DNA from 3 places in the Arthrobacter sp. NQ4 genome. Region 1 is predicted to be linked to each of the others. Evidence: predicted binding sites of a transcription regulator. Region 1 holds the regulator's gene; each other region holds the start of a gene.
What was found. The regulator HrcA, encoded in region 1, represses chaperone genes, less so after heat shock. The targets are predictions, from matches to a motif close to TTNGCACTCGNNNNNNNCGAGTGCNAA.
Positions count from the first base shown of each region.

Region 2: groES (co-chaperone GroES) is a predicted target of HrcA. The motif match lies at 4,972-4,998, and genes of this name have one in related genera.
Region 3: PUN51_RS00920 (FmdB family zinc ribbon protein) is a predicted target of HrcA. The motif match lies at 4,118-4,144, and genes of this name have one in related genera.

Region 1 covers NZ_JARETC010000002.1:299,356-306,607, reverse strand. The annotation lists gene lepA (translation elongation factor 4) at 1-1,253, shown strand, start outside; gene hemW (radical SAM family heme chaperone HemW) at 1,279-2,508, shown strand; gene PUN51_RS05225 (DUF4870 domain-containing protein) at 2,568-2,978, opposite strand; gene PUN51_RS05220 (DUF3097 domain-containing protein) at 3,098-3,949, opposite strand; gene hrcA (heat-inducible transcriptional repressor HrcA) at 4,121-5,134, shown strand; gene dnaJ (molecular chaperone DnaJ) at 5,223-6,350, shown strand; gene PUN51_RS05205 (16S rRNA (uracil(1498)-N(3))-methyltransferase) at 6,353-7,126, shown strand; gene PUN51_RS05200 (GerMN domain-containing protein) at 7,119-7,252, opposite strand, start outside.
Region 2 covers NZ_JARETC010000001.1:228,682-235,933, forward strand. The annotation lists gene PUN51_RS01005 (DUF389 domain-containing protein) at 1-535, shown strand, start outside; gene PUN51_RS01010 (ATP-dependent DNA ligase) at 546-2,069, opposite strand; gene PUN51_RS01015 (dihydrofolate reductase family protein) at 2,140-2,742, shown strand; gene groL (chaperonin GroEL) at 2,832-4,442, opposite strand; gene groES (co-chaperone GroES) at 4,522-4,815, opposite strand; gene PUN51_RS01030 (hypothetical protein) at 5,071-5,451, opposite strand; gene PUN51_RS01035 (class I SAM-dependent methyltransferase) at 5,506-6,744, shown strand; gene PUN51_RS01040 (shikimate 5-dehydrogenase) at 6,751-7,252, opposite strand, start outside.
Region 3 covers NZ_JARETC010000001.1:202,951-210,202, reverse strand. The annotation lists gene PUN51_RS00930 (DUF4011 domain-containing protein) at 1-2,940, shown strand, start outside; gene cpaB (Flp pilus assembly protein CpaB) at 2,952-3,677, opposite strand; gene PUN51_RS00920 (FmdB family zinc ribbon protein) at 3,790-4,062, opposite strand; gene PUN51_RS00915 (5-formyltetrahydrofolate cyclo-ligase) at 4,174-4,794, opposite strand; gene galU (UTP--glucose-1-phosphate uridylyltransferase GalU) at 4,897-5,802, shown strand; gene PUN51_RS00905 (GNAT family N-acetyltransferase) at 5,807-6,427, shown strand; gene PUN51_RS00900 (hypothetical protein) at 6,533-7,252, shown strand, end outside.

The sequences.
Region 1 (7,252 bases):
ACGCGCCGGCCCGTGCCATGATCTTCGACTCGGTCTACGACACCTACCGCGGCGTGGTGACCTATGTGCGCGTGGTGGACGGGATGCTCCACCCGCGTGAACGCATCCAGATGATGTCCACCAGGGCCTCGCACGAACTCCTGGAAATCGGCGTCAGCTCCCCGGAACCCACACCCTCCAAGGGCCTCGGTGTTGGCGAAGTGGGCTACCTGATCACCGGTGTGAAGGACGTCCGCCAGTCCAAAGTGGGCGACACCGTCACCAACCTGGCCAAGCCGGCCGCCGAGTCCCTGCCCGGCTACGCCGATGCCAAACCCATGGTGTTCTCCGGCCTCTACCCCCTGGACGGCGCCGACTACCCGGTGCTGCGCGACGCCCTCGAAAAGCTCATGCTCAACGACGCCGCACTGGTGTACGAACCGGAGACCTCCGCTGCGCTGGGCTTCGGCTTCCGTGTGGGTTTCCTGGGCCTGCTGCACCTTGAGATCACCCGCGAACGCCTGGAACGCGAATACAACCTGGACCTCATCTCCACGGCACCCAACGTGGAATACGAGGTGACCCTGGAGGATAAGAAGGTGGTCCGCGTGACCAACCCCAGCGAGTACCCCACGGGCAAAATCGCCGAGGTCCGCGAACCCATGGTTTCGGCCACCATCCTGGCGCCCAACGAATTCGTCGGCGCCATCATGGAACTGTGCCAGTCCCGCCGCGGCGTGATGGGCGGCATGGACTACCTCTCCGAGGACCGGGTGGAAATCCGCTACCGGCTGCCGCTGGCCGAAATCGTCTTCGACTTCTTCGACATCCTGAAGTCAAAGACCCGTGGCTACGGCTCTCTGGACTGGAAGGCCGACGGCGAGCAGGTTGCCGACCTGGTGAAGGTGGACATCATGCTCCAGGGCGAGCAAGTGGACGCCTTCAGCGCCATCACCCACCGGGACAAGGCCTACGCCTACGGCGTGATGATGACCGGAAAGCTCCGCGAACTCATCCCGCGGCAACAGTTCGAGGTGCCCATCCAGGCGGCCATCGGATCCAGGATCATCGCCCGCGAAAGCATCCGGGCCATCCGCAAGGACGTGCTGGCCAAGTGCTACGGCGGTGACATCTCACGAAAGCGCAAGCTGCTGGAAAAGCAAAAAGAAGGCAAGAAGCGCATGAAGATGGTGGGAACGGTGGAGGTGCCGCAGGAAGCGTTCATTGCGGCCCTCACCACCGACGAATCAAAGGACAAGGCCAAGAAGAAGTGACCACTGCGCAGCAGGGGACCCGCTGATGCCCAGCGTTCTTCCCCTCGGCGACCCGGCGCCGTCGGACGGTCTGCTGCCTGCGCAGGCAGCAGACGGTGCGGCGGCCCGGGCCTTTGGCCTGTACGTCCACATCCCGTTCTGCGCCGTGCGCTGCGGGTACTGCGATTTCAACACCTACACCGCCACGGAACTGGGCGGCGGCGCGTCACAGGATGCCTACGCCCAAACCGCCGTGTCGGAAGTGTCCCTGGCCGGCACCGTGATGGCACGGTCAGGGCTGCCGGAGCGGAAGCTCGGCACTGTCTTTTTCGGCGGCGGCACGCCCACCCTGCTGCCGGCAGATGACCTCGCCCTGATCCTTCGCGCTGCCATTGACCAGTGGGGCATCGAGGACGGAGCCGAGGTCACCACCGAAGCCAACCCCGATTCGGTCACCCCCGAATCCCTCGCCGTCCTCAAGGAGGCGGGCTTCACCAGGATTTCTTTCGGCATGCAGTCCGCCGTTCCGCATGTGCTCAAGGTCCTGGACCGCACCCACACGCCCAGCCGCGTTCCGCAGGTGGTGCAGTGGGCGCGGGAGGCCGGGCTGGATGTCAGCCTGGACCTGATTTACGGCACGCCGGGGGAGTCGCTGGCGGACTGGCGCCACTCCCTGGAGACTGCCCTCTCCTACCAGCCGGACCACATCAGCGCCTACGCCCTGATTGTCGAGGACGGGACCAAGCTGGCCGCGCAGATGCGCCGCGGCGAGGTGCCGGGAATTGACGACGACGACCACGCCGACAAGTACGAACTCGCCGACCAGCTCATCACCGAAGCCGGGCTCGGCTGGTATGAGGTCAGCAACTGGGCGCGGAGCCCGGAGCACGCGTGCCGCCACAACCTGGCCTACTGGCGTGGCGACGACTGGTGGGGCATCGGCCCCGGCGCGCACTCCCACGTGGGCGGGGTGCGCTGGTGGAACGTGAAGCACCCGTCCGCTTACGCGAACCGCCTGTCCCAGGGCCTGTCGCCTGCGGCGGGCAGGGAGACCCTGGATGCCGACACCAGGAACCTGGAGCGGGTGATGCTGGAGGCGCGCCTGCAGTTAGGGCTTGAAGTCTCCACTCTAAGCGCAGCCGGACGGCACCAAATAGCCGGCCTGATTGCGGACGGCCTGGTGGAACCTGCCGCTGCCTTCCAGGGCCGCCTGGTCCTCACGCTCAAGGGCAGGCTCCTGGCGGACGCGGTAGTCCGCCGTATCCTGCCCGACTGACTGTACCCACGTCCGTCGGGCCCGTACCGCGGGGCCGGTGGCCCCGCGGGGAGGCGCGGCTACTTAATCCAGCGCAGGTTGTACTGGTAGCGGTGCGGCTGGCCCTTGTTGACGTGGATCCCTGCTGCCACGGAGAAGCAGGTGAGCGCCACCCAGATCAGGGTGGCGATGACCGCGAAGATGTTTCCCACATAAGGGATGAACACCAGGATGTTGGCCAGCACGGCGGCGATGGTGGGCGGCAGGCTGAAGTTCAGCGCTTCTTTGGATTCCTGCGCGGTGAACGGGCCGCGGTCACGGAAGATCAGGTAGATCAGCAGCGAGGGGACGCACCCCAGTATCCCGCCGAAATGCGCGAGCGTGGCCCATTGGCGGTCTTCGCTGGCCGTGAGCGGCAGCGCATTGGCGGGGACGCCATGGTACTCGGAACGGCCCTGGCCGTCCCTGTGATCACGTGCGTTTTCTGCCACAGTCTGTTCCTTCGGAGGTGCAAGTGGTGCTGACTTCATGTACGGGCGCGGTGTGCAGCGGCCTTCGGAAAAGGCGCTGCACTACCAAGAATACTGGCTCCCGGGCCGGGGCCCGGCCTTCAGGGGACGGTGAGGAAGTCGATGACTTCCTCAACCCGCCCCAGCAGCGACGCTTCCAGGTCCGCATAGGTACGGACCGCGCCCAGCAGTTTCTGCCACCCCAGCCCGATGTCCTCCTTGGTGGCGTGCGGCCAGCCAAAGGCCTTCAGGATTCCGGTCTTCCAATCCTGTCCGCGCGGCACGGCAGGCCATTTGTCGATCCCGAGGACCGCGGGCCGGATTGCCTGCCAGACGTCCACATAGGGATGGCCCACGATCAGGACATTTCCGGCCGCGCCGGGGGATGCCATGACGGCGTCGGCTATCCGGGACTCTTTGGAGTCAGGGACGAGGTGGTCAACGAGCACGCCGAGGCGACGGCCCGGCCCCGGTTTGAAGGCGGCAACTGCAGCGGTGAGGTCGTCAATGCCGTGCAGGGGTTCGACGACGATGCCTTCCACCCGAAGGTCGTCTCCCCAGACCTTTTCCACCAGTTCGGCGTCGTGCTTGCCTTCCACCCAGATTCGGCTTGCCTTGGCGACCTGGGCCCGCTGGCCGGCGACCCGGACGGAGCCTGAGGCTGTCCTGCCGGCGGCGGGGCCGGAGGCTGCCGGCCGGGCGGCGGGAGGCATCAGCCGGATGGGGCGGCCCTCAAGGAGGAAACCGAAGCCGAGCTTGAAGGACCGGGACTTCCCTCGGCGGTCCTCCAGCGCCACGACGTGCATGCCGCCGGACTTTTCCACCCGGGTGACGGCGCCTACCCAGCCCGACTGGACATCCTCGAGCACCATGCCCCGCTCCACCGGCACCTCGGGCAATTCCGCCTTGGCCGGGGCGGAAATGCCGCGGGGCCCCCAGTTTTGGTAATCCATGGATTCAATCCGCCTAGCGCTAGGTCCTCCGCACCGGAATTTCGCCCGGAGCGGTACCAATGCTAACAACGGGCCGAGGCATAATAGACTGTTAGCACTTAGGCATGTCGAGTGCTAACAGTGGTGGCGCCTGGCGGGGCATGCGCCCCGGACCATGGATGGAGGTGGAGAGTGAGCGAGCCACGCAAACTGGAAGTGCTGCGGGCCATCGTGGAGGACTACGTCCACTCCCGCGAACCGGTCGGGTCAAAGGCATTGGTCGAACGGCATCATCTTGGCGTTTCGAGTGCAACCATCCGCAATGACATGGCGGCCCTTGAAGACGAGGGATTGATCACGGCCCCGCACACCAGTGCAGGCCGGATTCCCACGGACAAGGGCTACCGGCTCTTTGTCGACCAGATCTCGGCCGTCAAGCCCCTGTCGGCAGCGGAGCGCCGGGCCATCCAGTCCCTCCTGGAAGGCGCAGACGACCTCGACGACGTCCTGGACCGCACCGTCCGGCTGCTGTCGCAGCTGACCAACCAGGTGGCTGTGGTCCAGTATCCGCACCTCAGCAAGGCACTGGTGCGCCACATCGAGTTCGTGCTCCTGGCCCCCCGTAAGGTGCTGGTGGTGCTGATTGCCAACAGCGGCAAGGTGGAGCAGCGGGTCATCGACGTCGGCCAGGACCTTGGCGACGACGCCCTGGCCGCGCTCCGTACCCGCTTCCTTGCCGCACTCGCCGGAACTCCGCTCAGCCAGCTGGCCAAGGCGCTCCCCGCCGTCGTGGCCGGCACCGCGCACGGCCAGTGCCAGGCCGCGCACGCCCTGGCACTTGGCCTCGAGGGGCTGGCGCAAAACACCAGGGAGGACCGGATGGTCATGGCCGGGACAGCGAACCTGGCCAGGTCCAACGTGGACTTCCCCCTCAGCATCGGCCCCGTGCTCGAGGCACTGGAGGAACAGGTGGTGATGCTGCGGCTGTTGAGCGAAATGGCCCAGGACCACCGCGGAGTCGCCGTCAGTATCGGAAGGGAAAACCCTTATGACGGCCTTGCCGAAGCCTCCGTCGTGGCCACCGGCTACGGCCCGGACAGCGCCGCGAAGGTAGGGATCCTCGGCCCAACCAGGATGGACTATCCCACCACCATGGCCGCCGTCAGGGCTGTGGCCCGCTACCTTTCCAGGATTTTGGGGCCCTGACTCTTCGCCGCCGGAGCCTTTTCCGGACCGGAACACAGAGCGGGGCCGCCCAAACTGAACGCAGTACAACAAGGAAGAGATACGAACTTTGAGCAGCCACTATGACGTCCTTGGAGTCTCACCCGAAGCTACGGGCGAAGAGATCAAAAAGGCCTACCGCAAACTGGCCCGCACCCTTCACCCGGATGTAAACCCCGGTGCGGACGCTTCAGAACGCTTCAAGGCAGTAACTCACGCCTACGAGGTCCTTTCCGACCCCCAAAAGCGGAGGATCTACGACACCACAGGCAACGAGAACGGCACGGACAACGGCTTCGGCGGTGCCGGTTACGCGGGCCAGGGCTTTGCTTTCCAGGACATCTTCGACACCTTCTTCGGCGCCGGTGGCACCTCCGGCCCGGCTTCCCGCGTCCGCCGCGGCCAGGACGCCCTCATCAGCGTCCGGATCGACCTCCGCGACGCCGTGTTCGGCGTGAACAAGAAGCTCGAAGTGGATACTGCCGTGGTCTGCCCCACCTGTGACGGATCCTGCTGCCGGCCCGGCACCCACCCCGAGCGCTGCGACATCTGCGGCGGCAGCGGCCAGGTCCAGCGGGCCGTGCGTTCCATCCTGGGCCAGGTCATGACGGCCGCCCCCTGCGGCACCTGCGAAGGTTTCGGCACGGTCATCAAGGATCCCTGCAACGAGTGCAGCGGCCAGGGCCGTATCCGCAGCCGGCGGTCGCTGACCATCAAGGTTCCCGCCGGTGTGGCCACCGGAACCCGGATCCAGCTCGCCGGGCAGGGCGAAGCCGGACCTGCAGGCGGACCGACCGGTGACCTGTATGTGGAAATCCGCGTCAACAATGACGCCACCTACGTGCGGGAAGGCGATGACCTCCACGCCACCCTGCACATCCCCATGACGGCGGCTGCACTGGGCACGGACGTCAGCCTGGAAACGTTCGACGGTACCCAGGACATCGACGTCAAGCCCGGAACACAGTCCGGCGAGATCATCACCCTGCGTGGCCTGGGTGTCACGCACCTGCGGGGATACGGCCGCGGGGACCTGAAGGTCCACCTCCAGGTGGACACTCCGGCCAAGCTCGACCCGGCACAGGAGGACCTCCTCCGGCAGCTCGCCAAGCTCCGCGGCGAACAGATCACCGAGGGCAAGCTCGCCGCCAGCGGCGGCATGTTCGCCAAGCTCCGGGACCGGCTCGGTAACCTGTAGCGGTGAGCAACCCCGTCTTCTTCACCTCCGCCGGTTCACTGGCGGGCATGGTGCCCGGCCAGCTCTTTGTCCTCGAAGGGGCGGAGGCCCGGCATGCAGTCACCGTCAAACGCCTGTCTCCGGGCGAGGCGGTGGACATTGTCGACGGCGCCGGCGCGCGCATGAGCGGCACGGTCTCCTCCGCCGCGCCCACGGGACTTGAAGTGGAGTGCGGCGCACTGGCAATGGAAGACAGGCCGGACGTCCGTCTGGTGCTGGTTCAGGCCCTGGCCAAGGGCGACCGCGACGAACTGGCCATTGAAACGGCCACCGAGCTGGGCATCGATGCTGTCATACCCTGGCAGTCGGAGCGGTCCATTGTGCGCTGGAAAGGTGACAGGGCCGCCCGCGCCCACGCCAAGTGGGAGTCCACCGTGGCCGCCGCCGCCAAGCAGGCGCGGCGCGCCTGGATCCCCGAGGTCCGGGCCGCCGTCGATACTGCCGGGCTTTCCGCCGCCGTGGAGGGTGCAGACCTGGCCGTCATCCTCCACGAAGATGCCGTGCGTCCGCTGCGCACCGTCCTGGAAGCGTGGCAGGGGAGTGGGCACGACGGAATCCGGGAAGTCCTGCTGATCGTCGGCCCGGAGGGCGGAATCAGCCCGCGGGAAGTAACGAAACTCTGCGACAAAGGCGCTGTGACCGCCCTGTTGGGGCACCACGTCCTGCGGTCCTCCACGGCCGGGCCTGCCGCCGTCGTGCTTGCAAGCGACATCCTTGGCCGGTGGACGGCTACCTGACCTTGAAGGACCTGGTGTCCTCGTTGCGGTCCGGCTCCCCGCCGGACCCTGCCTGCGCCACCCGGAGCTCATAGTCGCCGGCCGGCAAGGTCAGTGCCAGCGTAAAGACGCCCGCCTGCCCCTGCC
Region 2 (7,252 bases), on a different contig from region 1:
CATGGCGGTGGGCCCTGAGTTCGGACCGCTGGCCGCGCTGGCGGTTTCGATCGCCACCCGGAAGTGGAGGCTTGGCCGCCGGGCTGCAGTCGCCCTGGCCGTGGGCTTCCCGGTTGCCATGCTGCTGGCGGCACTGACGGCGTGGCTGTCGATCCCGCTTGGCCTCTTCCCGCGGGATGCCCTGGACAAGGGATCCGCCGTCGAGTTCATCTACCATCCCGGCCCGTATTCGTTGATCGTGGCCCTCCTGGCCGGAATCGCCGGAATGCTCTCCATCATTGGCCGGCGTTCGGCGGCACTGATCGGCGTGTTCATCTCCGTGACCACGGTGCCGGCCGCCGGATACGTGGCGGTGGCCTTGGTGCTGGGCGAGTACCAGAAGGCCGCCGGTTCCGCGCTCCAACTGCTGCTCAACCTCGTGGGCATCGTGGTGGCCGCCCTCGCGGTGCTGCTCTTTTACCGGGTGGTCGCACGGCGCCTGCCCGACGGGGTGGCACGCAGCCTGAAGCGCCAGCGGACCGGAACAGGCCGCTGACCGCTCGTCTTTAGGAGCGCAGCAGGGCGCGCAGTGCCTGGATGGTGTCTGCTTCCGCCGGGGCCTTGTCGTCCCGGTAGCGCTTGACGCGAGCGAACCTCAGGGCGATCCCGCCGGGGTAGCGCGGTGACTGCTGCACCCCGTCGATGGCTATTTCGACGACGGTGACCGGTTCAACCCAAACAGTGCCTGCCGTGCGCCGCACCTCAAGCTCCTGGAACCGCTCCGTCTGCCAGCGCAGCAGTTCATCGGTGAGTCCCTTGAACGTCTTGCCCACCATCACGTAGCCGCCGGGTTCGCCGAACTCCCCGGTGGGGTCAAGGGCACCCAGGTGCAGGTTGGAGAGCATTCCCGTGCGGCGTCCGGTGCCCCATTCGCAAGCGAGCACCACCAGGTCATACGTGTGGACCGGTTTCACCTTCACCCAGTTGGATCCACGCCTCCCGGCGGCGTAGGTCGATTCGATCGCCTTTACCACCACGCCCTCGTGGCCCGCGGCGAGTGCATCCCGCGACACCCGTTCGGCAACGGCCGGATCCGCCGTGACCTCCCCGGGAATCCGGTGTGCCGGTGCAACGCGTTCCAGGACGTCGATGCGGGTGGACAGCGGTTCATCCAGCAGGTCACGTCCGTCAATGTGGAGCACATCGAAAAACCAGGGATGGAGCAGCGTTTCGCGGACTGCATCGGCGCCGAAGCGGGACATCGTTTCCTGGAAGGGCCGCGGGGCGCCGTCCTCATCCAGGGCGAGCGTTTCGCCGTCGAGGATCACGTCCTGCACGGGCAGCCCGCGGACCAGGTCAACCACCTCAGGCAGCCGGTGCGTCACCTCCGCGAGGTTCCGGGTGTAGATGCGCACGTCGTCACCGGAGCGATGCACCTGGATGCGGGCGCCGTCGAGCTTGAATTCCACCGAGGCCTCCCCCGTCGCTTCCAGGGCGGCACCCGCGCTGCCGGCGGTGGCCGCGAGCATGGGCTGCACCGGGCGGCCCACCACCAGGCCGACGGCGTCAAGCTCGGCCGGGGTGCCGGTGAGCGCCAGGAGGGCGGTTCCTCCGAGGTCCCCGGAAAGCATTGCCGCGCGCCGTACCGCCTCGACGGACCTGTCTGCGGCGCGGGCAATGGCATCCGTCAGGACTCCTTCCAGGGCGCCGGTGCGCAGTTCCCCGAGCAGCACGCCGGCGATGAACGACTGCTCCGACGCGGTGGCCGCTCCCATCAGCGTCCCGAGGATGGAGGCCCGCCCCGCACCCGACCCGCTGCCCGCCGTTGCCAGGAGCCGGTCCAGCGCGGCATCAAAATCCGCCACGGTGAGGCTTGGCTCCGCGGCGGGTTCTTCCTTGGCCGCCGCCACGGCGCTCCAACCGACGCCAACCCGGCCCTGACGGGGCTTGGCACTGAGCAAACCCACCGCCGTCGGGATCTCAGCAGGTTCCAGCCGGCGCAGGAGGTGGGCCAAAGCATCCACTTTCGCGAGCCGGGACCGGGTCGATGCGACGGTTTTCGTGGTGTCCACGAGCTCAAGGAGCAGCATGGCACCATCCTGCCACGGGCCCCGGACAGGGACACTGGACAGAGCCCCGGCGCGGGTCCACAATGTGCGCGTGGGGATCATCGTGGCGAACCTGTTCATCACCCTCGACGGCGTGTACCAGGCGCCGGGCGGCCGTGAAGAAGACCCCGAAGGCGGATTCGCGTTCGGCGGCTGGCAGGCGCCGGTGTCCGACGACGAGGCCGGCGCGTCGATAGCGGACGAGATCGGCCGGATGGATGCACTCCTCCTCGGCCGGAAGACCTATGACATCTTTGCGTCCTACTGGCCGCATCAGTCCGGTGACATAGCCGATGCCCTGAACCGGGTCCCCAAGTTCGTTGTCTCCGGCACGCTGGCGGACCCGGACTGGGCCGGCACCACCGTCCTGCCGGATGCCGCGGCCGCCGGCGGCCTCCGGGACGGGTACGGGCAGCTGCACATGTTCGGCAGCGGGATGCTGATCCGTTCCCTCCTGGCTGCCAATGTGCTGGACCGCCTCCACCTCTGGCTGTACCCGGTGGTCCTGGGCCAGGGAAAGCGCCTGTTCGATGAGGGAACGGTTCCCTCCACTTTCACGCTGGCCGAGCAGGCCCGCAGCTTCCCCAAGGGTGCGGTGTCGCTGGTGTACGAGCGTGCCGGAGAAGTTGAGACGCGGGAGATGGACGCCGGCTAGTCCCCACCGCCCCAGAAGCAGCAACGCAAAAGGCTGGCCCGGCAGATGCCGGACCAGCCTTTTCAGCGGTAAGCCGCCAGGGCGCAGCGTTAGTGGCTGTGGCCTGCGTGCTCGTCCTCTTCGGCCGGCTTCTCCACGACCAGGGTCTCGGTGGTGAGAACCAGGGCGGCGATGGAGGCCGCGTTGCGGAGGGCCGCACGGGTGACCTTGACGGGGTCGATGACGCCCGCGGCGATCAGGTCCTCGTACTCGCCGGACTTGGCGTTGAAGCCGTTGTTGGTCTCAAGGTCGGCAACCTTGGAGGTGACAACGTAGCCATCGAAGCCGGCGTTCTGGGCGATCCAGCGCAGCGGCTGCACCAGTGCGCGGCGGACGATGCCCACGGCTGCGGCGGCGTCGCCTTCGAGGGCCTTGACGGAAGCGTCCTCATCCAGTGCCTTGAGGGCGTGGATCAGGGCGGAGCCGCCGCCGGCAACGATGCCTTCTTCGAGGGCAGCGCGGGTGGAGGACACAGCGTCCTCGATGCGGTGCTTCTTTTCCTTGAGTTCAACCTCGGTGGCAGCGCCGACCTTGATGACTCCGATGCCGCCGGCAAGCTTAGCCAGGCGTTCCTGGAGCTTTTCGCGGTCCCAGTCGGAATCGGTGCGGGTCAGCTCGGCGCGCAGCTGGGCAACGCGTGCAGCGACGTCCTCGGCAGAACCGGCGCCGTCCACGATGGTGGTGTTGTCCTTGGTGACCGTGATGCGACGGGCGGTACCCAGCACCTCCAGGCCCACGGAGTCCAGGCTGAGGCCCAGTTCCGGGGAGACAACCTGCGCACCGGTGAGGGTGGCGATGTCCTGCAGCATGGCCTTGCGGCGGTCGCCGAAGCCGGGAGCCTTGACGGCTACGACGTTCAGGGTGCCGCGGATGCGGTTGACGATCAGCGTGGACAGGGCCTCGCCCTCAACGTCCTCGGCGATGATGAACAGCGGCTTGGAGCTCTGCAGCGCCTTTTCGAGCAGCGGCAGGAATTCCTGGATCGAGGAGATCTTGCCCTGGTTGATCAGGATGAGTGCGTCCTCGAGGACTGCTTCCTGGCGCTCCGCGTCGGTGACGAAGTACGGGGACAGGTAGCCCTTGTCGAACTGCATGCCCTCGGTGAGGACCAGTTCGGTCTGGGTGGTGGAGGACTCTTCGATGGTGATGACACCATCCTTGCCCACCTTGCCGAAGGCCTCGGCGAGCAGTTCGCCGATTTCGTCGCTCTGCGCCGAGATGGCGGCAACATTGGCTACCTGGGTGCCTTCGACCGGGCGGGCGTTCTCCAGCAGGCGGGCGGCCACGGCCTCAACCGCAACCTCGATGCCGCGCTTGATCTGGCCGGGGGCAGCGCCGGCTGCGACGTTGCGCAGGCCTTCCTTGACCAGCGCCTGTGCCAGGACCGTGGCGGTGGTGGTGCCGTCGCCGGCAACATCGTTGGTCTTGGTCGCTACTTCCTTGGCCAGCTGTGCGCCAAGGTTCTCGTAGGGGTCGTCCAGCTCGACTTCGCGGGCGATGGTGACGCCGTCGTTCGTGATGGTGGGGGCACCCCACTTCTTGTCCAGGACGACGTTGCGGCCGCGGGGGCCGAGCGTCACCTTGACGGTGTTCGCGAGCTTGTCGATGCCGGCCTCAAGGGACCGGCGGGCAGCGTCGTTAAACGCAAGCTGCTTTGCCATGGTTTTGTCCTTTCAAAGACAGAAACCCCGCACCGCCGGCCAGCGTGAGCATGGCCGGCAGCACGGGGATCCGGAAGAGTTACTTGACGACGATTGCCAGGACGTCGCGGGCGGACAGCACGAGGTACTCGGTGCCGCCGGTCTTGACTTCGGTTCCGCCGTACTTGGAGTAGATGACGACGTCGCCAACGGCTACGTCAACGGGAACGCGGTTGCCATCTTCGAAGCGGCCGGGGCCTACGGCGACAACTTCGCCTTCCTGCGGCTTCTCCTGTGCGGAGTCCGGGATGACCAGGCCGGAAGCCGTGGTCTGCTCGGCTTCGAGCGGGCGGACAACAATACGATCCTCAAGAGGCTTAATAGAGACCGACACTCGGACCTCTCCTTTTCGTCAGCAAATTCGTGGACTGGAAAGCTTTCCGCCGTAGCTGGCAAACCGTCGTCGCGGTGCCGGCAGCAGCCTGGCTGGCAGCTCTTCATGTGTTAGCACCCTCCTAGGGAGAGTGCTAATGAAGACTCTATGTATGAGTTAGCACTCGGTCAAGGTGAGTGCCAACGTTTCGTCGTGGGCGTACAGACCGGGGCGGACGACGGCGGGTGGCCGGGGACGCGAAAGGACGCCCTGTCCCTACCGGCCCAGGTCGTCGAAGTCCACGTCCTCGCCGCCCTCCGTGTCGCTGCCGCCCTGCTTCCGTCCCCGGAAGAGCACCCAGCCGGACACCGCTGCGGCGAGCAGCGCGGCAACGAGGAAGAAAATGCTCCCGGCCCGCGCGCCGTCGTACAGCCCGCGGATGTCCCGGGCCTCCTGGGTGTTGTCCTGGACGTCGCTGCCGCCCACCGAGTAAACGGTGGCGTTGAACGTATCGAGCAGGAAAATGATCACCAGCAGCGCGATGCAGACCACGGCCACGACGGCGGCGGCGATCAGCACAGGACGGGCGAACCTGCCCGGATGGCGGTCCCCGGACTCGTGGTCGCCGGTCTCGCGGGGGGCTGCGCTCTCATCCATGGATTCAACACTATCCGCATCCCGGCCACGCGCTCCTCCACTAGGCTGGAACCCATGGCTCACGCTCCCCAGGACCAGATTGCACAGGACCAGATCGCACCATTGCTGACCCCCGAAGGCTGGGAGTTGCTGGCGTCCCTGGGCCCCTACCGGGACGAGGACTCTTTCGAGCTGAACTCCGCTCTCCGGAAAGCCGGACACCCCGCCGGGCTCGTGTCCGCCGTCCTGACGCAGTCACGGCTGCGCACCAAGGCAGAGGGGAAATTCGGGGAGTTCGCCCGGCAGATGCTGTTCACCCAGGCGGGCCTGGAGCAGGCCACACGCCTCAACGTCGCCGCCCACCACGCCCAGCGGTTCGCTGCCGCGGGGATCAGCCGCGTGGCGGACCTGGGGTGCGGCCTCGGCGCCGATTCCCTGGCGCTGGCCTCGCTGGACATCAATGTCACCGCCGTCGAAATGGACGAAACCACGGCGGCGTGCGCCACGGTGAACCTCATCCCGTTCCCCAACGCCACGGTGGTGCATGCGGATGCGGAATCGGTTCCGCTGGACGGGGTGGACGGCGTCTGGCTGGACCCTGCCCGTCGGGTCACCTCCACTTCCGGCACCAAGCGGATCTGGGACCCCGAGGCATTTTCGCCGCCGTTGTCCTTCGTGGAATCACTGGCCGCCCGGGGCAAGGCAGTGGGCGTGAAGATGGGCCCGGGCATGCCGCATGAATCCGTGCCCGCAAGCTGCGAGGCGCAATGGGTGTCGGTGGCCGGTGACGTCACCGAGGTGACCCTGTGGTTCAACGCCGTGCGCCGGCCTGGAGTCCGCCGCGCCGCGCTGGTCCTGGGGCCGAAGGCTCCGGCGGAGCTGACCAGCCCGGAGGATTTCGGCGACGGCCCGTCAGCGCCGGTGGGACCGGTGGAGGGACACCTGTACGAACCCGACGGCGCCGTGATCCGCGCCGGACTGGTGGCGGACGTAGCACTGCAGCTCGGCGGCCACCTGGTGGACGAACACATTGCCTACATCTGCGCTCCCGAACTCCTGACCACCCCGTTCGCCCGGGCCTACAAGGTCCTGCAGGTCATGCCCTACAACGTGAAGGCGCTCAAGGCCTGGGTGAAACAGGAGGGCATCACCGTGCTGGACATCAAGAAGCGCGGCACCGCCGTCACCCCCGAAGAGCTGCGGAAACAGCTGCTGCCCGGCGGAAAGAACGCCAGGAAGGGCGGCAAAACGGGCACCCTGGTCCTGACGCGCATCGGTGAGGACCGGGTGGCCATCGTGGTGGAACCCGCCTAGCTGCCCCTACTGGGCGCGCATGAACTCCTCGGCGGCCCGCACCTGGTCCGGGGTGGGCCGGACGCCCGTATAGAGGACAAACTGCTCCAGTGCCTGGATGGTGGCCACCTCGGCCCCCGTGATCACCGGCTTGCCGGCCGCACGGGCGGCCTTGATAAGCGGTGTCTCAGCGGGCAGCGCCACCACGTCGAACACCAGACGGGCCGCCTCGATGGCCTCCGCCGGGAAAGCCACAGTGTCCGCTTCCGCCCCGCCGGCCATCCCCAGCGGGGTGACGTTGATGATCAAGCCGGCCGTCCCGCCGTCGATCGCTGCCCGCCACTGGAAGCCGTACTGGTCCGCGAGCGCACGCCCAGCGGCCTCGTTCCGGGCCAGGACGGTGACGTCCGTGAATCCGGCGTCCCGGAGGGCGGCAACCGTGGCCTTGGCCATGCCCCCGGCGCCCTGCACCAGCACCGAATAGTCCGTGGGGACTGCATTGGTGGCGAGGAGTTGTTCGATGGCGGTG
Region 3 (7,252 bases), on a different contig from region 1:
GCCATGCAGTCACTCGCTGAGCTCACCTCGATCCATCCTGCCCCGGCCACCACCGTCCGGCTCAAGCGCAGCGTCCTGGACAGCATCCGGGACCGTGAGGAGCTGGCGGGCAGGCTGCGGCGCGCCGCGGAACTGGGCAGCTTCAGCAAGGCGGCCACCACCAGCCCCTGGCACGGCGCCCGGCTGCTGACCCGGAAGGAAACCGAGGAAGCCCAGGACCTGGTCCGCTCGGTGGCCAAGAGCCTCCCCGTCCTGCGCGACCGCATGGACGCCGTTGCCGAGCACGCCGAGATCCGCCTGGGCGAGTCCTTCGCGGAGTGGGGAGAGCAGCTGGAACTGCTGGTTGCCGTCCGCGGCAGCCTGGACAAGTTCACTCCGGACATCTTCGACCGGCCCGTGACAGACCTGATCTCCGCCACGGCGCCGTCCGCGTGGCGGCGGGAGCGCGGCATCGAGCTGACCGCCATGCAGCGCTCCAGGCTGCGCAGGGTGGCCAAGGAATACGTGCGCCCGGGCGTCCACATCGCGGACCTGCACTCGTCCCTGGTGCTGGTCCAGGAACAGCGTGCCCTCTGGGCTGGCTACGCCACCACGCAGCGCCATCCCGCTGTTCCCTCCGGCCTGGCCGAAATGAACGCCATGTACCGGTCACTGGACCAGGAGCTGGCACAGCTGGGCGAGGCGCTGCAGCACACCGAAGATGGCGGGGCTTTGGCCACGGTGCCCTACGCGCAGCTGATGGACCGGCTGGACCGCCTGGTGGCGGACACCGATACGCTCAAGACGCTGCCCGAACGCACACTCCTCATTGAGAACATGCGCGAACATGGCCTGGGTGAACTCCTGGCCGATCTCGCAGAACGGGAAGTTCCGGAAGGATCCGTCGCCGCGGAGCTGGAGCTGGCGTGGTGGCAGTCCGCGCTTGAGGCAATGATCAGCGGCGACGACTACCTGGCGATGTCCGACGGCGACGCCCTGCGCCAGCTGGAAGCGGAGTACCGGCTGGCCGACAACGCCCACATTGCCAGCGGCGCCGCCCGCCTGCGGTGGGACCTCGCGGAACGGTGGCGGACAGCCATCGCTGCCCAGCCGCGCCAGGCAGACCTGCTCCGCAGCCTGCTCAAGGACGGCCGGGTGTCCCTGCCTTCCCTCACCGCCCAGGCACCTGAGCTGATCGGCACACTCGTCCCGGTCTGGTCCGTCAGCCCGTACCTGATGACGGGCCTGCTCCCGGCAGAACAGCACTTCGACGCCGTCGTGATCCTCGACGCGGAGGCCACCTCCCTGCAGGCCGTCCTGCCGTCGATTGCCCGGGCACGGCAGGTGATCGCCTTCGGCGACCCGCGCATCGCCACGCCCCGGACGTTCACGGTTGGGGTGGAGCGGCTTGCACCCGGCGAGTCTGCCCACCACCGCGTCGAGAGCGCTTTTACCGCGCTCTCCGCAGTGCTGCCGGTGTGGCGCCTCAACGTGGTGTACCGCGCAGTGGACGAGGACCTGGTCCTGCAGCTCAGTAAGAACTTTTACGACGGCGGCCTGCGCCGGCTGCCCGAGGGCCAGTCGGCCACGGGGCTGGACCGGTCCCTGCTGGTGGAATACCTGCCGGACGGCACCGGCCTTCCCAGTGCCGACCACGAAGGCGTGGAGTCCGTGGTTGCCGAGGTCAACCGCGTAGTGGAGTTGGTCTTCGAGCACGCCCGCCTGCGTCCGCGGACCTCCCTCGCCGTAGTCACCGCCAGCCTGCGCCACGCCGCGAGGATTGGCGAGTCCATCCGGCTCCAGCTGTCCAACCAGCCGGGCCTGGCCGGATTCTTCGGCGCCGGCCCGGAGTCCTTCCGCGTGGTGGACCTGGAACGTGCCCAGGGCCTGGTCCGCGACCATGTCATTTTCTCGCCGGGATTCGGGCGGACCCCGCACGGCCGTGCCCTCCACAACTTCGGGCCGCTGTCCGCTGAAGGCGGCCGGGAGAAGTTTGCCCTGGCCATGACCCGGGCCCGGCGTTCCCTGCACGTACTTACGTGCTTCCGGCCCGAGGACCTGGACCACACCCGGCTTACCCACGGGGCGGTGGACCTGTACGCGCTGCTGGACCGGGAAATTTCCGGCAACACGGATCTTGGCACCCCCGCGTCCCGCGCCGCCGCCAGCGAACAGGCGCTGGGCGCGGACCCGTTGGTGGCGGATCTCGGTGACCGGCTGCGTGCCCGGGGCGCCAGGGTCTGGCACCAATACGACGGGGCAATCGATGTAGTGGCAGCCGCCGACCCCCTCAATACCATGGGCCAGGAGGACTCCGACATCCCGAGGCCGGTGGCCATCGAGTCCGACGGCACTGCGCAGTACCGCACCATGAGCGTGCGGGAACGCAGCAGGCTGCGTCCCCAACTGCTGGAACGCCTTGGCTGGCGGTACATGCCGCTGTGGACCATCGAAGTGTTCACGGACCCGTCGTCCTGCGCAGACCGCATTGCCGGCTACCTGGGCCTGGAAAAGATGGTGCTGCCGGGCAGGACCCACCAGTCTGCGGGCTTCCTTGACGACGACGTTGACCAGGCGCTCAATGGAATTGACGCCGCGCCGTCCGCCGGAGTTTCCTACCTGCCCGGGGATCCCGGCGCAGGCCGGACCGGTGACAGCGGACACCAGGAAGCGGGATCCATGACCGAGGAAAAGAAACCTGCTCACGGCAGGCTTGAGGAAGACGGCCGCGAGGAAGACATGCGCCAGGATGAGCTCCGGGACGGGCAGGCAGAAACAGTAACCGGCGGGGACGTTCCTGCAGGCCCGGCCGAAACGGCACCGGCGCCCCGGACGGTAACAGGCGGCACTGAAGAGATCCTCCCGAGCAAGGCGGCAGAGGATGACGCCCGCAGCTGGGGTGACCGGGAGGATGACCACGACACGTGGTTGAAGGAACAGAAGCCGCCGCACTGGGGCTGACCGGCGCAAGCTTACGGCGGGCCGACCAGGACGAAGAACAGCCGGCCATGGGTTGACGCTCCGGCCAGGCGTGATGCTTGTTCGGCGGTGGCTGCCACCACGATCAGACCGTCGGTCTCCGTGGTGCCCAGCCACTGGCCGCTCTGGCCGCCCTTGTTGGAGGTCCAGAGCACGCGGACGGCCGACGCCAGTACCTCCGACGGGCCTTGCTGGTCGAACCCGTTGGCCGATGTGAGCACAACGTTGACCAGTTGGCCGGGGGAGACCAGCTGAATCGACGAGGCATCCGCCATCCGCAGTGGAACTGCGGCTGAACCGGGCGGTGTACCCGCCAGGAGCCCGGGACCCACCAGCTGGGCATCGCTGAGGAGCTGGCCCTTGCGCATCGGTGCGGCGAGCTGTTTGCCGGTGGCGGCGGCGTCATCCCGGAGGAAGCCGTCGGCCACCATGCCAGGGGGCACCTGGACTCGGACCACGTCCGCGTCCGTCACGGCGGTCCCGGCAGGAAGATCCCGGGCTGCGGCCAGTGCGGTGGCGGTGGAGAGCGGGGCAGGAGTGAGCTGCTGGACGGCGATGGCGGCAGCTGCGCACAGCAACAGTGCAGCGGCGAGCCGGCGGTTCCGGCTCAACCAGGCGGCAACACGCGCGGGCAGGGGGCGGTTCCTTGGGCTGCGGGCAGCGCCTGCGGGGCCCGAAGAATACCGGAGGGCGGCACGGCGGCGGGGAAGAAGGGGCATGCGCCCACGCTAACTCCGGGCGCACGCGCAAGGGAGCCGGGATAAGGCCTATGTGGACAAAAGCGGCCGGACGCTGGAAAGCGCCGGCCGCCGTCGTGAAGTCTGTGCCGGATTAGCTCGCGGCGGCTGCGGGCGCCGGCGCGGCGGGGGCGGCAGCAGGCGCGGCCGGAGCCGCTGCAGGCGCGGCGGAAACGGAGCTGCCCTTGGAATCGCGCGAGTCCGTGCGGTAGAAGCCGGAGCCCTTGAAGACGACGCCGACGCTGTTGAACTTCTTGCGCAGCGTGCCCTCGCATTCAGGGCAGGACGTCAGGCTGCTGTCCGAGAACGACTGGACGATGTCGAAGGCGTGGCCGCAATCCTTGCAGGCGTAAGCATATGTTGGCACTGGTGCTCCTCCTCTTGGGCAAACGAGAGGTCCCGTGCTGCCTCCTGGTAAACCATTAGCAGTCGCAGGGCCTGAGTGCTAATTCTATCACTGTGCACGGAACGCCCGTGCTCAGTCGCCGCCCGCCAGGGGCCGGTACCCGGAAGGGACCAGGACGGCCGGGACCGGACGGTCGAACTCCTCGGCCGGGATCCGTCCGGCGGGCAGCAATTCATCCTCGTAGATAACAGCGGCCAGCGGGATTTCCTTCCCGGCCGTAGCGAGGTGCCCCAGGAATTTGTCGTAGTAGCCGCCGCCCTGGCCAATCCTGTTGCCGGCCAGGTCCACGGCTGTGGCGGGAATGAAAAGCACAGCGGCGTCGCCGGCGGTTTCGGGCCCGTGCCGGTGCCCCGTGGGTTCCAGGATGGGCGCGTACCTGCTGCGCTCGAAGCCGGTGTCCGGAGTCCAGAACACCCAGCTCAACTCCCTGGCCGGTTCGCACACCGGAAGCAGGACCTGGTGGCCGCTGCGGTGCAGGGCTTTGATCAGCGGGAGGGTAGGTGGTTCCTGACCCACGCCAAGGTATACGCATGCTATCCCGGGACGGCCTTCCGTCACCGATCCAGCCCAGGCTTCCCCATGGGTGGCCAGGGCCTGGCCGGCAGCTTCCAGTTGCGCCGGCGTCAGGCCTGCCCGCCGCTGCCGGTGGGTAGCCCGGATCCCGTCCTTGACGGCGTTTGTCTCCTGCAGCATATTGTCCTCCCTGAAGTCCGGTGTTCCGCGCCTTGAGGCCGCGTGCCGGCCTTCGGTGCCGGGGGTTACTGAAATACTTGACGCTGACGTTAGATTAGTCCGGTGAACACCAGTAAACCCAGAGTCCGCAAAGCCGTCATTCCCGCAGCGGGCCTGGGCACCAGGTTCCTGCCAGCCACCAAGGCCATGCCCAAGGAAATGCTTCCCGTCGTGGACAAGCCTGCCATCCAGTATGTGGTGGAGGAAGCCGTCCATGTGGGCCTCAACGACATCCTGATGATTACCGGCCGTAACAAGCGGGCCCTCGAAGACCACTTCGACAGGGTGCCGTCCCTCGAATCGACCCTTGAGGACAAAGGCGATACGGAAAAGCTTGCGTCCATCCAGGCCGCCAGCCAGCTGGGTGACATCCACTACGTCCGGCAGGGCGATCCCCATGGCTTGGGCCATGCCGTGCTCCGGGCGAAGCAGCATGTGGGCGATGAAGCCTTCGCCGTGCTGCTGGGCGACGACCTCATCGATGCCCGCGACGAACTCCTCAGCACCATGATCGACGTGCAGGCGAAAACCGGAGGGTCCGTCGTCGCCCTCATTGAGGTGGAACCCTCCCAGATCAGCGCCTACGGCTGCGCCGACGTCCAGGCCATCGACGGCGAGGACTATGTCCGCGTCAACCGGCTTGTCGAGAAGCCCTCGCCCGAGGAAGCACCGTCCAACCTGGCGCTGATCGGGCGGTATGTCCTGCACCCCGCCGTGTTCGAAGTCCTCGAGCACACGGAGCCGGGCCGCGGAGGCGAAATCCAGCTGACGGATGCCCTGCAGGAACTCGCCTCCGGTGACGGCGAGGGACATGGCGTGTATGGCGTGGTGTTCCGGGGCCGCCGTTACGATACCGGCGACAAGCTCAGCTACCTCAAGGCCTGCGTCCAGCTGGCCATCGACAGCGATGACCTGGGGCCCGGCCTGCGGGAATGGCTGCCGGGCTTCACCGCCGGCCTCTCCCGGTAGCGCCGTGCGCACAGGTCCCATCTGGCCGGCTACCCTCGAGTGCGGCGACCTGGTCCTGCGGCCCATCCGGTACCGGGACAAGAAAGAGTGGACAGAAGTCCGGTCACGGAACAGTGAGTGGCTGGCACCGTGGGAGGCCTCCAACCCGGACCCGTCCGGCGGACTTCCCGACTACCGGCACATGGTCCGCTCGCTCAACCTGCAGGCTGCACAGGCTACCGCCCTGCCCTTCGTCATCACGGAGTGGAGGCCGGGCCTGAGGAATCCGGCCATCGTGGGCCAACTGACGGTGTCTTCCATCGTCTGGGGTTCGGCCATGATGGCAACGTTGGGGTACTGGGTGGACCAATCCCGGGCGGGACGGGGGATAGCCCCCACCTCCGTGGCGCTGGTAACGGACCACTGTTTCCGTACGCTTGGCCTGCACCGGATGGAAATCAACATCCGGCCCGAGAACGGACCCAGCCTGCGGGTGGTGGAAAAGCTGGGGTTCCGGGACGAGGGGTACCGTCCCCGTTTCCTGCATATCAACGGCAAATGGGCGGACCACCGTTCGTTCGCCCTCACCTCCGAAGAGGTCCCGGAAGGCCTCCTGGGTCCGTGGCTGGCGTCGCGCCGGTCATAAATCCAACGGTTTGCCAGTGGGGGCACGACACACCGCAGCTAATGCGGCCTGAGCAGGCATGATGCTCATACGGTTTTGAGTGTGGACTTCCCCCTTAGCAGCTCAGTGATCCTTGTGGTTGCCGTCGCGCTCTGGATTGTATGGGTTGCCCCTTACGTCCTCCGGAACCGCAGGCATCAGTTCCAGCCCGCCGGCGAGTTCCTGGCAGACGCCCCCGCCGATGAAAGGCCGGATCCGCATGCCGGCCTGGTCCTGAACGTCGCCGCCCAGCAGGAGAAAGCAATGGAACCCAGGAAGAGTGCCGCATCCCTTGCCGGCACTGCAAGCACCCCACCTGCGGCGCCGTTCCGCATCCGCTACGGCCGCACTGGCCTGGCCCTTGTGGGACTCCTTTCCCTGGTGACTGCATTCATCTCAGGTGTGCTGCTTCCCTTCGGCATCGGCTCGCCCGCTCTGCCGCTCACCTGCACCCTGCTGACGGTTGCATCCGTGGCATTGCTGCGCTGGCTCGCCATCCGTGACCGCAAGGCGAAGGTGGACGCCGCCTTCCGCTCCGCGATGAGCGCCCCGGCGCGCCGTCCGGAAGACGCCGTCGCCCTGCCTGCGAAGCCCGAAACCGCCCCCGTGCTGCCGGAAAGCCGGCTTTTCGACGCCGAGGCGGGGGAGCCGAAGGTCAAACCGCTCACCGCCATGGAGCTTCGCGAAGCCGCCCTCGCCGTTGCCGTGGCTGCCGGCGACACCAGCGCACCGGCAGTTGCTCCGGCCGCCCCCGCCAGCACCCCCTGGGAGCCGGTGGAAGTCCCCAAGCCCGTGTACGTGGAAGCC